DNA from 2 places in the Paenibacillus sp. FSL E2-0177 genome. Region 1 is predicted to be linked to the other one. Evidence: predicted binding sites of a transcription regulator. Region 1 holds the regulator's gene; the other holds the start of a gene.

Region 1 (8,258 bases):
CGCAGGAGTCCGCCAGTCCGGAGGCCACTGATCCTCTAACATCCGATCGGCCAAAGACCAAAGCATTTGGTGAACAGGAGGGAGGGGTCTCAGGGCAAGAAGGTACACTTGGGAAAGGTGATGGATATTCCCTGTATGTTTTTCAGGGTTTCACACTAGACTCACAGTCTGGTCGTTTATCATTAACTGAGGATCCAACCTATTATGCCGAAATTAAACACTTACCTGCCGATTACGATCTCACAGCTTTGAAGCAGCAGGGACAAACCGAGCTTTCTGCAATTGGCAAAGCCAACGACCATAGCGGGGAACTAATTGAACATCCTCTAGGTTTTGCTGAACTATATCTGCAGGCAACCGGTGATAAAGGGATAGAAGATTATATGGTCTGGAAGAATCAGGCGGGGGAAGCTTTTCTTTTTCGGATACACAATCCTAAGGGGGATTCGTCGAATAAGTTTGCACCTTGGGTGATGGTTTCACTGGCAACACTTGAACTTGAAAGGAATTAAGTGTGATCAGAGCCGAAGGAGTTGTGCGGAGTAGAAGGGGTGTGCCATAACCATAATCAAAAAAATGGTTGTTGGCACACTTCTTCTTCTTTTTGGTACCTTACTTCATTCGAACGCCAATTTTCGTTTGCTGAGGTTGCAAATTTCGCGTATGAGCCTGCTATAGGATCCAGCAGACCTTATACGAAGCTTTACCCTACATTTGGGATAATAAAGGACTCCATAGTCGCAATTGGCAATAAAAAGACCTAATATGAGCTTCTTTTTTAGGAATAACGTCACTGGAGTCCGAAACCATGCTCCAAAGGCTGAAAATTAGCAAATAGCGTCATCTGGGTCCGAAAGTCAGGGCACGTAGTAGAGGGATTTAATGTTAAAATATCTTATATATAGATAACTAATTCTTTCCTGGGAAGGAGTAAGTTCATGCAAATTTTTATTTACATAGGATTGGGCTTCTTTATAATTTCAGGTATATGTGTTGGAGCCTTCACGACAGGTACACAACAAAGAGGTAACTTTTATTCGGAATCTAAGCAAGACCGTAAAGCTAAAAAAAAAGTAGCGAATTGGTCCGCTTTAGGTGGTCTTATTTCATTAGCTGTAGCTGGGATTCTTTATTTGTTGTAAATGAACGCACAACATAAGGAGGAGTGTTGCAGATGGTGAAGATTTTTAATGAAAATACGGTCTCTTTTACACAAAAACAGTCCCCGATCCCAGAGTTTGCTTGGCATACGAGTGAAAGGTTAGCTGAAATGGTGGGCTCCAAGCATTTAGTTTTTGATATCAGATCTTTAGATCCTGATAAATATTCTTTTCCTTATCATTTTCATAGAAATGCTGAAGAAATATTTGTGATTTTAGCGGGAAAAGCGATGTTAAGAACACCCGAGGGTTTTACGGAGGTTACTGAAGGGGATGTAATATTTTTTGAAATGGGACCGGAAGGGGCGCACCAGCTTTATAATCATTCCGATGCACCATGCAGGTATCTGGATCTCCGAACGAATCAGGGAATAGATGTTTGCGAATATCCAGACTCAGGCAAAATCAACATTTTGCCCTATCAAGAAATCTATCAAGCAGATGAACAGGCGGATTATTGTAAGGGAGAAGAGCATGTAAGGGAAAAATGGAATGGGGGAGTGTAATTGATTAAAGATCGTTGGTTTACAGTAACTGAAATTGATCCGACCACCTATGCAATCAGTGAATATGGACATTGGGAAAAGGTGCATTCTTTTTTACTCTTGGGGCAAAAACAAGCCGCGTTAATTGATACGGGATTAGGTATTGATAATATAAAAAGAATAACGGACCAGTTAACGGATTTACCTATCGCTGTCATAACTACGCATGTGCATGCAGATCATATTGGCAGTCATGGGCAATTCGAGACAATCTATGTTCATAAAGCGGATGAGGATTGGCTGATTAACGGAATAAAAGGCTTGTCCCTTGCCCAGATTCGAAAAGATATGAGCCGGGACATCACCCTTCCTGTTCCTGAAACCTTTGATCCTAACACCTACATACCTTTTCAAGGGAAACCAACAGCTCTTTTACAAGAAGGGGATGTGCTCGACATAGGCGGGCGCAAAATAGAAATTTACCACACACCAGGTCATTCGCCAGGTCATATCAGCCTTTTTGATCATGCCAACGGATATCTGTTTACAGGTGATTTATTGTATGACGTTACGCCAATCTATGCCTTTTACCCTTCGACTAGTCCGGTTGATTTAGTGGCATCCTTAGAAAAGATTACGGAAATTCCAGGAGTTACCCAAGTATTCGGTTCTCATAATACACTGGGTTTAGATCCATCTATTTTACAAGAGGTCGAAAAGGCAGTTCGTGAGTTACGTGAGCAAAAGGTAGTGGAACATGGTACGGGCATTCACCAGTTTGATGGGTTTAGTGTGCAATTTTAGATTTTTCTATGTCGAAAACAAATGGGGGTATGGCGATATGGTGTCTACATCAAAGGCTTTTGCGAAAAATAATTCACACATCTTATTGCGCAAAAAACAACTTAATTATTCAGATACGATTGACCTGAACAGTGCATGCAATTGTTGTACTTGGGAGTAAGCTTCCTTGTACTGGTTGTCGGATTGTTGAATAGGCAATAAACCCGGCAAGAAGGAGATACAATACACAGGCGTTTCTTTGCTGTTCATATATATTTTAAGCGTAAGCTCTTCTATCACATTAGCTTCTTCATCGGTGTCCTTAAGGACATTAATATCTGCACTTGTTGCAGTAGTTTTGCTGTTTTGATGTCTTTTGGAGACTTTTGAAAGGGTGAGTGCGTTAACCACAATCTCGGATCCCATTACATTATCAAAAGAGTATAGCTTTGCTACTGCTTTTTTGTTACTCTTCGGATTTTTGGTGCCAATTGCTAATTTTTTATTAGGCTCGTTAAGTGCGATCAAGTGAGATTGATTGGGGGGAATGAATGTTTTGGTGAAGCTGATGTTAAAAGATGAGGTCGCATTAACTAGCTTAGAAATTTCAGATGAAGCAGATAGCGTTTTCAATTTTATAATGGCGGCACTTAGAATTAAAACAACTCCTAAAATAGCAAATAAGTACATCAGGATAATCAGCATATAATCACACCTCCTAGTTATCTCATTAGACTCAAATTGTTGCTTATTGAAAGATATGCCTGAATGATCTCCACTAGTATCTTTTAAAAGGGAAATTCGTGGAATTATAGGATCGACTTCACGATTAACCCAAAAAAAGCACCCAGAGAAACCTTCCGATTCTGCAAATGATGCAAAATTGGGGGTTGCTGCAAGAGTGCTTTTTAAGGTGATTATGTAAACCTATAGAAAATTGAAGGCAGTGATATGATCGGTATAAACAATCAGCTGTTTGTATTCGATCGGAGTCCCATAACTAGCATAAGGTCTTACAGTAACGTCATTGAGGACAACAAAGTTATAGCTGAAATTTTTATCAGGGTGTTCTGCTCCCAAATAAGATATGTATTCGTCTACAATTACATCATCCATCAACGATTTTAAATCAAATACATCCTCTTTGTTGGAGACGGTTGGAGAGACGATTCCCTGAATGCTGCCAAAAGAGGTGAGCAAATTCACTTTTTTTCCACTAGCTTGTTCATCATTTAAAAGTAAACCGGACAGCTTACCCAGTGCATCGACTTTAAAATCGACGAGGGTTCTAATTTTTGAATTATTCAAACTAAACACATCCTTTTCAATTTGCAATCCTGTTAACAATATTCGACATATAATCATCAAACTCCTAGTATGCTAATGAAAAAATACTTACTTATGTAATGACCCCCATTTTTTAATGTGATTTGGGGGTTGCCGAGCCTCCATTCGAATTTAATTTCTTATCGTTACTCGTGTGCCTATAGGGACAATAGCAGCGAGTGCTAACACATCCTCGTTGTACATCCGGATGCAGCCGTGGGACACCTCTTTCCCAATGGAGGAAGGGTCATTGTTTCCATGAATTCCGTAGTGTGGTTTAGACAGTCCCATCCAAAAAACACCGAAGGGACCCCCTGGGTCGGGTTGTTTGTTAATAATAGTGAATTCACCCACTGGGGATTGGGTTAACATCTTACCGATGCCGACAGGGAAACCTCTAATCACAATATCATTGTCCAGAAGATATAACATTCGTTGGGTCAGATCTACAATAATTCGGTAGTTGGGCATTATACGCAACACTCCTTTCTAATTAGGATATGAGCAGAACGCCTAAAGGGTTATTCATAGAAAATGGCCATTTTAGCCATTGGGAACAAGTGTTCGTAAGTGGTTGGAAAAGCAAAAAAACGTAGAAAAAAGGCTGGTCCGCATATGCGGACCAGCCTTTTATGTTAGAAGTGCATACTTAGTGAATATCTCGAAACAATCCGATGACTCTTCCGAGAATAGTTACGCGATTAAGGCGAAGCGGCTCATAAGCTGGATTCTCCGGCTGAAGCCGTATATGATCACGTTCCTTGTAAAAGGTCTTAACGGTTGCTTCATCTTCTTCCGTCATGGCTACAACGATATCTCCGTTGTCCGCTGTTTGTTGTTGGCGAACAATCACATAGTCACCATTCATAATGCCTGCGTCCACCATACTATCACCCATGACAGACAGCATAAATACTTTGTTGTCACCTACATAGTGAGTAGGAAGTGGGAAGTAGTCTTCGATATTCTCTGTAGCAGTGATAGGTACCCCGGCGGTAACTTTACCTACAACAGGAATCCGTGAGATGGTCTGCGCGAATTGGTGAACATTCTCTGAATCCTCTTGGCCTAGTAATTCTATTGCACGTGGCTTCGTTGGATCTCGACGAATAAGTCCCTTCTTCTCAAGCCGGTCCAAATGACCGTGAACTGTGGAGCTGGAAGCAAGGCCAACAGCTTCTCCAATTTCCCGGACGGAAGGTGGATAACCCTTGCTGCGGACTTCGCTTCGTATAAATTCCAGGATCGCCAGCTGGCGACTTGAAATCTTTGACATTGGAATCAACCCCATATAGTAATGTTTGGGAAAATTATAACATAGAACTACCGTTCGCACAAACATAAGTTCTAACTATTATAAATATTAATCTGCTAGAGTTAAAAAATGGTAGACAAATGATAATAAAATGAACCGCTTGAGTCTCTCGAAAAAAAGAGAACAATTGTTCTGAAATAGTATTGAACAAAACACATGTTCGTGTTATTATAAATTCGAAAGTAAGAACAAGTGTTTGGAGGATGATGATTATGCTAAAATACAGTACATACCGCAGCATCTACGACAAGGCCCCTGTGGTTGAATCTATAGGACATAATGACGTTGCCCGTAATTCCGCTAAGGTGAAAGAGATAACGGAACGTTTGCTTGGAGGGATGATTTCGTTGTTCCGTCAAGATTTCTTTATTAAGTTAATATTGATTTTCGTGCTAGTATTATCTGGCCTAACAGTAGTGGGAAATGTGTTTGCAGGATCGACGACTATAATGAAGGAAGAGAAGCGGATTGTGGTTGAACGTGGAGATACACTATGGAGTATTGCTCTTAAGAATAAACCAGCTGATATGAAGACAGTTGTTTATATAGAAGGAATTAAACGTTCAAGTGGGATTAAGAGTAGTCAAATTAACGCTGGAGACATACTTACTTTACCTATTTATTAATTTTCTGAGAACATAATAGAATGACCAGTAGAGCTTGCAGGGAGTAGACCTTGACAAGCTCTTTTTCTCATGGCAGAGTTAGAATTAATTTATAGGGGGAGGGAAAGTATTGAATATTGATGAGTTGGTCGCGCGAATTAACGAATTGGCACGCAAACAGAAGAGCGTAGGCCTTAATCAAGAGGAAGTGGCGGAACGCGCCAAGCTTCGTGAAATTTACCTGGGGAATATCCGCAATAACTTCCGAGCACAATTAAATACTATTGAAGTAGTAGATAACGATGAGCATGAACAAGGTAACAAGGGGCTTAAACATTAGCTCGCTGTTCCTTTTCATAGATATTTCAGGATGACTAGGGGGAACGCACATGGCCCGTTCTTGGGAAAGAATGGTTCAACGCAACACACAGCAAATCAACAAGCAAAGAAAGAAACAAGGCAAGGATACGATTTATGCCTCTAAATCTCCTACCCAGAATGCCGAAGTCTTTAAAGGTCGCAACATTGCATTTCCGGTAGTGTTAGTGATACTTGGTACTATGTTTTGGGTAGTTGGTTCTATTGATCAGGCCAAAGGCAATGGCATGCTGGCTAATTGGCTGGGAGTAGTACTGTACTATTTGCTGGCAGCGCTATTGTTCTTCCGTCGTCCGTACTTGAAGGTGGAAAAAGCAAGACTGTCCACTATTAAATTCAATCGCGAACGCGGACTTCCAGCTGCAGATATTGAGAAAATCACCCTTTCGCGTGGAGCTGTAGTCATTAAGCACAAAGGGAAACGTACGAAATGGATTTTCACAAAACTTATGAATCGCTATGATACTAATGCGATGAGTACACGATTAGAAGCATTTGCTAAAGCTCACAACATTGAAGTAGTTCACGAATAGAACTAGACCAGTTAAAGGGAGAGGGAGACCTGTAATGCCAATTTCTGCTGTACTATTTGACCTTGATGATACATTGCTGTGGGATGATCGGAGCGTCGAAGAAGCATTTCGTTCTGCTTGTGAAGCCGCCGGGGATACGATCGATCCACAAGAACTAGAAGTTGCAGTTCGTAAGGAAGCAAGTAGCTTGTATGAATCTTATGAGACGTTCCCATTTACAAAGATGATCGGAATTAATCCTTATGAAGCACTCTGGGCTAACTTTACGGCAGGTGAACAGCCAGAATTCCGTCAATTGGAGCAGCTTGCACCGGTATATCGTAAAGAGTCTTGGCGTCGCGGACTTGCAGTGTTAGGGGTGGAAGACGAAGCACTAGCTGAGACCTTGGCAACTAAATTCGCAGCAGAGCGCAGAAAACGTCCATACATCTATGAAGAAACAATGCATGTACTGGAACAGTTACGGGGTCAAGTGAAGCTTTTGCTACTTACGAACGGCTGTCCTGCACTGCAACAAGAGAAACTAGATGGTGTGCCCGAGTTAATTCCTTTCTTTGATCATATTGTGATTTCCGGAAGCTTTGGTAAAGGCAAACCGGATAAGGAAATTTTCCTGCATGCTTTAGAGCTTCTTGATGTAACGCCTGAGCAAGCGGTTATGGTCGGCGATAAGCTGACAACGGATATCCGTGGGGGGCTGGCAGCAGGGTTGACCACGGTCTGGATTAATAGAAAAGATAGAGCACCTAGTCTTGATATTCATCCGGATCATGAAATCAATCACCTTGAGGAACTTCTTCCACTAGTTCAATCCTTGTAAGATATATAGAGCTATTAGCTCCAACATAAAGACTTTATAAAAGCAGCGAGCTTCTGAGATCCTAAGAAACTCGCTGCTTTTCTGTACATACATACTAACATAAGGATTTCATTAGATTTTTAAGTAAATGATTTAAGTCACAAGACTAATGCGGAATTGATGCAAAATACTGAAAAACCAATAATAATGTGTATAATAGATGGAGATGTATAACATGAATTGGTAGATTTTTATTATTCGATAATGATTGGGAGGGCTCCGAATGATGAGATCGAAGAAATTAGTCGCTGTATTATTAGGTGCAACACTTCTAGTACTAGGTGGATGTTCTTCAAATGGAACCAAGCATTCAGAAATACATAACATGAATATGAACATGTCTATGGAACCTATCAAAGTCGAACTACAATGGAGTCCTGAAGAAGTTGTTGTAAATCAAAAGGTAACCTTTGAAGCTGTGGTGACCCAAGATAACGAGGCAGTAGATGATGCAAAAGAGGTTCTGTTCGAAATTGTGAATAAAGATGATGAGGGACAGAAAGTAGAGCTTAAGGGAAAGCTAATTGGTAAAGGAGTCTATCAAGCAGAAGGGACCCTTGAAAAGGAAGGACAATATAATGTCACTTCACATGTGACAGCCCGGACACAGCACTCTATGCCTAGCAAAGAGCTGTCTGTGAAACCATGATTCAAAGGTTCGCAAAGGTTACTGAACAATAACAGATAAAGCAGAGTGGAAAGGAAGGCTTTTCGAAATTCCTTTATTCTGCTAAACTTACTCTAATGTTTTACTGGGGGGACTATTAGTTGGCTAAATATACACTTGAGGAAAGCTTACAACAAAGGATTTTGA
Region 2 (8,258 bases), 1.4 Mb from region 1:
TGGCAGACAGGCCTAAAGGAACAGAATGTGCAGGCGGTCTCCTGTCCAATTCGGTACGGCTCAATCGCCACATCACCCTCTGTAATCCGTGTCCCGATATCCGAGATCGTCCCTCTAACGGAGGATAATAGATGGCTCCACTGCTCTGGTGTAGCTACTGAAGCACTGCTATAAAAGCTGCCGTCAGCTTTTACTGCTACAGGCACGATAGAAGAATACCCTTTGTCTAAAGTGGTATCCATCAGGGAGACAACCTCACGATCAGCTGTAAGCAGTCCTTTCATCTTGAAGCGTTTCAACAGCTCTTGCTCAGCCTGTTCCTTGTTCATCCCGTTGGATGAAGTTAACAACGGATCATGCACATGGAAATAAAGTGTGCCTGCTGGAAGTGCCGGCTGCCCCAGCCATTGCTCCGAATATGTCAGCAGCACATCCAAATAAGTCAGCATTTGCAGCGACAATCCATAATACACCTCATGCAGCTTGAGATCCTTTTGGCTCGATTTATAATCAATTACCCGCAGAAGAATTCCGTTCTCTCCACGGGCCATGTCTACACGGTCAATCCGGCCAACGACCTCCATCACACAGCCATTCGGCAGCGTAATTCTTAAAGGCGGCAACTCCTTATCCGGTCCAAAATCCAGCTCCAGCCCTACTGGCTCAAAGCTGCCCCGGCGGGCGTGCTCGCCCAGAATCACAGAAGCACGTCCAACAATATTCTTAAGCTTACGGGAGATGTACCCGTAACGTTTGGAGCTCATTAGAATTTCACCCTGCAACATCGGAGATAGCCGTTCTACTGTCTCACTGGCCTCACGCCGACATTCATCCGGAGACAAGCTGCCCCAGCCCCGTCCCTCTTGTTTCAGTCTTATCGCCATATCACTTAACGCAGCATGGAACAGTTGTCCAATATCAGGGGCTTGCAGCTTATATAACTGGCGCTCTTTCAGTCTTAGTCCGTAGGACGCAAAATGGGAAAATGAGCACGCAACAAATTTCTCCATCCGGGACACACTGCCCCGCAGTGTTGAGCCACCATACAATCTGAGGCTTGTGCCACGCTTTAGCTTCGTTCCTTCATTACGATAGAACAGTGAGCTTAGCAAACGTTCCAGTTGAAATTTACGATCTTCGTTCTTAGTAAACCAGTTATACACACCCCACCATAGCTCCGGAATTTCTGTCCCCTGGCGCCACTGCCGCAGCTGCATAATCAATGCGCGAAGACTCTGTTCTGGTTGACCAATGAAACCGAGATGAATAGGATTTCCGACTTCTGCCGGTAGTCCCGCTGGGGGAAGTGCTGACAAGCTATGCTCTTGAACCCTTGGGAACATTCTATGCAAATGCCGGATAACCTCAGAGGGAAGGAGAGCTTTGCCCTCATCATCCGCTGTAGCGTAGCTAATCCAGAGCTTTCGGCTTCCTGTCGTTAGTGCATTATAGATCAGAAACCGCTCGTCCAGCAGTTTACGAGAAGCGCCGGGAGCAAGCTCCATTCCAGCATTCTCTAGTACGGAGCGTTCACCTTCCGAGAGAATTCCATCTTCCTTAAACTGCGCAGGCACAACACCTTCATTAAATCCAAGCAAAAAGGCGTATTTAACCCCCGTTGGGCGAGTCCGATCCATATTGCCGACCAATACTTGATCCAGTGCGGGTGGAACTAGTCCCATTTTAAGTTCAGCAAGTCCTGTCTCTAGAACTCCAGTGAACACTTCAAACTCAAGTCTTTCATTGCCCATCATTTCTACTATCTGATCTAGCAGATCAAGTACCGCACCCCACAACTGGCTATGTTCCCTAGCCTTCTCGGGTTGGCCCTTCTCCATAGACTTAACACTGAGTTTCTCTAGCTTTCGTGCAACATCCGTCTCTTCAAGCAGCTTGTACATTGCCGTACATAGTTCAAGGCCGCTTCGGCTTTTCTGGATTCGTTTCTCAAAAGCAAATAATGGACCTGTTATACTAGCACGGCATCGTTCCATAGTAGCAAGCAGTTTATCATCCATCTGTCTGCCGCCCTCCAGCGACAAGCTAGGAATACCTTTCCAGGAGCGGCCATCTGTCCAGCGGTACCCCTGAATCCCACAAGCCAGCACATAGTTTTCTAAAGCATCCATATCCTCACGCGTAATACTATCGTCTAGCGGAAGCAGAAGCTCCGTCTTTACACAACGGAATACATCCTCGTAACGCCAGCGACGACGCACTACATCCAACGCGGAACGTATAAACTCCACTAGCGGATGATGCAGCTCATTCACCTTCTGGTCCAGAAAAAATGGCACTCCATAATCTTGGAACAACGGCTGAACCAGCTGCTCATAATCGCCAATATTGCGCATCAATACGGCCATTTCGCCATATTTTGCACCTTCATCTCGCGCCAGTCTAGTCATTTCGCGCAGCGCTCCCTCAACCTCTGCTCTGTGCGACACTGCGGCGCCTATGGAGATAGCCTCTCTTGCCAGTTCATCCGCACCTATCCAAGCTTTCCGGCGATCATATCCCCGTTCAAGGTGAGCAAGTACTGGACTTTCTTCAAAACGTGGAAGAACCATTGGCTCCAGCAGCTCGTCCCATACATCAATGCCCAGCTCTTCAGCAATTCCACGCAGTTTAATGTAAGTAACCGCAGTTGGGTGAAACAATTCAAGCTCATTCAACTGATCTCCATAGGGGTAAGGACGATCAATTGTAAGCGAAACCGTCAGCTTCGAAGCTTGCTGCATCAATTCTCGAAGCACTACGAATTCCTGCGGAGTAAATCCATGGAACCCATCTACCCAAATCTCTGCCCCGCGAATGTAAGAGGAATCTGGAATATGCTCAGCCAGTTCTGCTAAACGATCCTCTTCATCGATATAAAGACGGGACATTTCCTTCTCTAAATCGCTAAAAACCAGCTGCAAATCATCCAGCTTACCCTCAAGAATAGGACTTCTTGCAATAGCTCCTCGCATAGCGGACAACTGTTCCTCTAAATCAGTGGAACCCAAACAGCAACGTTTCATCTCCGTGTGCAGTTGGTTCAGACGTTCCACAAAACCCGGTCTGTCTGCTGAGGCACCGAATAATTTCAGTTCCTCTTTGCGACGACTGATGATTTTGTAAATTAACATTTTCTTACCTTCTTCACTGATTGGCAGACTTGCACTGCCACCAGTTTCCTGCTTCACACGATAGGCAAGCCGCGAAAAACTCAGTGTCTGCGCCCGAAGGCTTCCCTTCACATTCCCTACGGTCAGAAGCCCCCGTTCTGCTCCAAAAGAACCTTGCTCTGGCACAAGAATAATAATCGGCGCACCAAGCGGTTCCTTTTCTAAGGAAGAAGAGATAGATTCCCATATTTTTGTTGTCTTGCCACTGCCCGAGCGGCCTAATAAAAAGGTTACCGGCATAAATGATAAACTCCTTCCGTAGCGGAGAAAATATATAGAATACAGGGTGAAATATCCACCCATTGATTACACTCCAATTAAAAAAGTTCAGTGATTCCTCGTCCCCTCAGTATATCATAACCACACTAATCGGAACATGTGTTTGCTAGTATTTTCTAATGTTTTACAAAGGATAAACAGCTACGAGTACAAATAAAAAAAGCAAACCTCCGAATTTTGGCGGCTTGCTTTTTAGAGTGTTTAGTTTGTTTTTAATGCCAGATGTGCAACGTTAGATTGGAGCTGCCAATGTCAGAGCATAGGGTCAATGTTAGACTGTTCAGCGTTCGGCGTTCAATACTCAACACCCCGCACTCAACATTAGCACTCTACACCGATCGTTTTGTAATCCGCATTCCGCATATCATAATTCAATAAGCATCATTCGTTGTTTACCATTTAGTATTCCGAATTTAACATTCAACATTTCGGCTCGGCTTGTTTCATTAATTACTTACGGACCCAGGAGCCGTTATTCGTGGATTCAGTGCTGTTATGGCAGCTTTTCGGACCCCACTGACGCTATTCTTCGAAAATGTGTGACATTACGGGTGTTTTTGGGGCAATAGCGCCTTTGGGGTCCGTAAGAATTCAATAATAGCCTGTTTGCGCTAAATAGAGTCATCTGAGTCCGTTAGCAACTCCTTGCATTACAGTCGACTCACGACCACCCTACGTCCAGCCCGTTTATCCTACTTGTTACTTGGCACTGTAAACCTTTTTGACCTTCAGGCTTATTTTTTACTCCGCACTTCAAAAATCGCAAACTTCAGATAGTGTCCTTCGTTAACGCCAAGTATTTGTGGGTGGTCTTTGCCTGCGGCCCGCCATTCCACAAGTCTCAGCACCTTGCCAGCATCTTTAGCCGCATCGGCAATCGTTTCGAGGAACAGATCTGGCTGCATATGGTAAGAACAGCTTGCGGTAACCAAATAGCCGCCTTCGTTCACCAGCTTCATCCCGTGCAGATTGATATCCTTGTAACCACGACAAGCGCCAGCTACTGCACTTTTGGTTTTGGCAAACGCCGGAGGGTCCAGGATGACTACATCCCAAGTTCTTCCTCCACCTGCTGTCATCGGCTTGGATGTGTCGGTTTTGGCTGTTTTGCCTCCGGATTTAGGATTTGTAGCAGCTGCTGCCGTCTCTGTTCCACTGGCAACTGTCGCCCGTTCAGAACGTTCCTCTAGTCCTTTAACCTGATTCCGTAGATATGCAAAAGCATCATCCACTACGAATTCAACACGATCGCTAAAGCCGTTCAGCTCCACATTCACTTTGGCACTCTCAATGGCGTGTGCTGAAACGTCAAGGCAGGTTACTTTTTTCGCGCCATACTTGCAGGCATGCAGCGTGAAGCTGCCCGTATGCGAGAAGCATTCCAGCACTGTCGCACCGTCCCAATAAGGGAACGTTACATGTTTGCCGCTCTTATTAACTGGTAAGGTCTGTAGTGAACCATCCTCAGTTTCAATTTCCTGTAGCGTAATGCCGCTTCGTCCTCCCCACCCTTTCATGAGCGGAGCAATGGAAGCTCTATTCTCACGTTGGTCAAAGAAGTAACCTGTCTTCTGGCCCTCTTCAATATCAACGACCAGCTTCAGGCCATTCTCGCTCACGGTTACATGCCTTGGACATTCCCCGTACAGCACACCCGTTGTCTGCTCCATACCTTCAAGCTCGCGCACACTAACATCACTGCGCTCATAGATTCCGCGCGGTGCCATAACCTGCACCAATGCTTCGACGATTTCTGCACGCCGCTTGTCCATTCCGAGGGTAAGCAGCTGCACAACCAAAATATCTCCGAATCGATCTACAATAAGCCCCGGCAAAAAGTCCGCTTCACCATAAACCAAGCGATAAGCATCCGCACCCGGAAGGAACCGGTTTCTGTGTTGCAGACAATTCGCAAACCGTTCTGCAAAAAAGGCTGTATCCATGATCGCAAGGGGTCCCTGCGATACAATTCTTACCCGAATCTGTGACGCTGGATTGTAATATCCCACGGCCAAAAATCGGCCCTGATGATTAAGGACATCTACTAATCCCCCCGCTTCCGGATTCCCTTCTACCGATGCGACTTCACCTGCATAGACCCATGGATGGCCCTGTTCCAGTCTTTTTTTGCGATTGCGTTCTAAAATAACCGATGGCAATGACTTCAACTCCCTGTTTTTCTAAAAATGTTTTTATACATGTCCCATGCAATACATTCATATATTGGTGTACAACCCTCGCCCAAAGGAGTATGCCCTATGTTCAGTGATTTGCTGTTCCCTATCATATATGGTCTTGTTATCTTTCTAGCCGGCATGAAGCTGATGGAAACGGCGTTGTCCAAGCTAGCAGGCCCTCTATTAACTACAAGCCTAAATAGAGCTACCTCAACACCTATTAAAGGAATGATTGCCAGCAGCCTGTTGTCCGCCTTACTCCAGAGCAGTACTGCTGTAACGGTGTTGACTATCGGCATGGTCAATGCCGGCCTGCTTACCTATGCCCGCACACTTGGCATTATCCTGGGCAGCAACATCGGCACCACATTAACTACAGAATTGATCGGACTTCAGATCAATACCATGGCCACGCCCTTGCTGGCAGCCTCGCTCAGTCTGTGGGCAGCGGCAGTTATTGCAGGCGAACTGCCGCCTACATCGCGAGTGGCAGAGCTCTGCCACAAAATATCCCCGCCGCTGCAATTTATCAGTCTGGCTGTATCAGGCTTCTCCCTCGTCCTATGGGGCATCGCTGTCATGCAGTCTATCGGCGGAATACTTCAGGAAAGTGGCTTATTCCTCTGGTTCCTAAACCATGCCGCTACTAGTGCCTTATGGGGGCTCGCCGCTGGAGCGTGCCTAACAGCCATGCTCCATAGCAGCGCTGCTGTCATAGCTATGGCTATGAGCATTGCCGCCTCGGGTGCCATGCCGCCTGAGCTAGGTATAGCCATTGTGCTGGGCGCCAACGTAGGCACCTGTGTCACAGCGGTCATCGCTTCCATCGGCGGCACGCCATCCGGCGTCTTCGTCGCTTGGTCCCATGTTGCGCTTAATGTAGGTGGTGCACTATTATTCTTGCCCATGATCGGGCTGCTACAAGCAAGTGCTGCATGGATTGGTGGAGGCCCTGCTTCACAAATCGCCCACGCCCAGACCATTTTCAACGTAGTCTGCTCACTTCTAGCACTGCCATTATGCTACCTGCCTATATGGTCAAAACTGGAGAAACATCTTCAGTCTTAACAAAAAGGTGCCGTTTATTATAATCCCAGTTTTCCACAACTGTACTATTATACTTCAATCGAAAATATTATAAAACCGCGAACCGTCGTAAAAAGTGATCACCGTCGAGAAAATTCCAATCAGCGCAAACAAAGCCAATGCAAAATAATCGTCTCTCGTGAACGGGCGACGGCTATACCAAGTTCGTTTGGTCTCAGTGCCAAAGCCGCGCAGCTCCATAGCGGTACTGATATTTTCAATCCGCTCGATACTAGTCAGAATTAGGGGCATCAGAATCGAAATGATATTTTTTAGCCGCTTAGGCAGCTTTTCTTTTCTAGAAATATCTATTCCCCTTGCTTGAGCAGAAAACGATATATTCTCATAGTCTCGTTGAATATCCGGAATGTACCGCAGTGCCAGCGATACAGAATATGCAATTTTATAGTTCACTCCAACTCTATTTAAGGATGCTGCAAATTCACTGGGATTGGTCGTTAGAAGAAATAATAATGCCATAGGAATGACCACCGCATATTTCAGGGCAATATTGAATTGATAAAATAGCTGCTCCCAAGTTACCGTATACCGGCCTGCAATATGCATAATATCATGACGTGTCCCGTAAACACGTACGCCCTCCAAAGGAGAAAAGATAAAGATAGCTATATGATTAAGCAAAAAGAAAATCAAGATGAAATATAATACGAAAGCATAATCCTGAAATTGAACTTTGGAAATTCTAAAGGCAAGCAAACTAAATAACAGCATCACAATTAGACATCTTGTATCATATGTAATCATCCCCGTCACAGACCACACTACAAATAAAATCAACTTCGTAGCGCCGGTAAGACGGTGAATAGGTGAATCCTGCTTCGTAAAAGTTAACATTTTGGCCTTCATCCGCCTCGGCTCCTCCTATCATACGCAATAAACCTTCTAACGAACTCCTCCGGTTGTTTCAATCCAGCTTTTATAGCTAGGGCAAAAAGCGAGGTTTCTTTCAAGTTCGCTTTTTTCACCACATCAGTATTCGTTAATATTCGCTCAGGGCTATCATCCGCAAGCTTCACGCCATCAGCTAACACTATAGCTCTATCGGCATATTCCAGCATCAAGTGCATATCATGCGTAATCATAATGACCGTCATCCCCTGCCCCCGCAGCGTCAAGAGAAACTCCATCATTTCGTTATAATGCCTGTAATCCTGAGCAGCAGTCGGTTCATCCAAAATGATCACTTCCGGCTCCAGTACCAGAATGGCGGCAATCGTGACCCGTTTCTTTTGGCCGTAACTTAGCGCCGAGATCGGCCAGCTGCGAAAAACATAAAGTCCGCACACCTTCAAGACTTGATGGACGCGTTCACGAACGAGCTCCTCAGGGCAACCTCGGAGTCTTAGTCCTAGGGCAACCTCATCATATAAAAGTGTCTTTGAAATCATATGATTGGGATTTTGCATAACAAAACCAATCCGCTCTGCCCGCTCCTTAATCGTGTCCTGAGCAATATCACGCCCATGCATCCGTATTGATCCGGAAGTAGGTTTATAGAAGCCACAAATCAGCTTAGAAACTGTAG

What was found. The regulator LexA, encoded in region 1, represses DNA repair genes until DNA is damaged. The targets are predictions, from matches to a motif close to CGAACATATGTTCG.
Region 2: a site for LexA is predicted at 3,542-3,555, ahead of addB (helicase-exonuclease AddAB subunit AddB). Genes of this name have one in related genera too.

The regions. Positions count from the first base shown of each region.
Region 1 is NZ_CP150307.1:3,926,278-3,934,535, reverse strand. It holds gene MHI25_RS17605 (hypothetical protein) at 1-512, shown strand, start outside; gene MHI25_RS17600 (DUF5316 domain-containing protein) at 939-1,142, shown strand; gene MHI25_RS17595 (cupin domain-containing protein) at 1,175-1,666, shown strand; gene MHI25_RS17590 (MBL fold metallo-hydrolase) at 1,667-2,449, shown strand; gene MHI25_RS17585 (hypothetical protein) at 2,555-3,133, opposite strand; gene MHI25_RS17580 (hypothetical protein) at 3,356-3,736, opposite strand; gene MHI25_RS17575 (L,D-transpeptidase) at 3,887-4,225, opposite strand; gene lexA (transcriptional repressor LexA) at 4,404-5,030, opposite strand; gene MHI25_RS17565 (LysM peptidoglycan-binding domain-containing protein) at 5,282-5,695, shown strand; gene MHI25_RS17560 (DUF896 domain-containing protein) at 5,805-6,014, shown strand; gene MHI25_RS17555 (hypothetical protein) at 6,064-6,585, shown strand; gene MHI25_RS17550 (HAD family hydrolase) at 6,620-7,405, shown strand; gene MHI25_RS17545 (FixH family protein) at 7,668-8,093, shown strand; gene metH (methionine synthase) at 8,213-8,258, shown strand, end outside.
Region 2 is NZ_CP150307.1:5,368,599-5,376,856, forward strand. It holds gene addB (helicase-exonuclease AddAB subunit AddB) at 1-3,410, opposite strand, end outside; gene MHI25_RS24030 (class I SAM-dependent rRNA methyltransferase) at 4,184-5,608, opposite strand; gene MHI25_RS24035 (Na/Pi symporter) at 5,708-6,694, shown strand; gene MHI25_RS24040 (energy-coupling factor transporter transmembrane component T) at 6,749-7,579, opposite strand; gene MHI25_RS24045 (ABC transporter ATP-binding protein) at 7,576-8,258, opposite strand, start outside.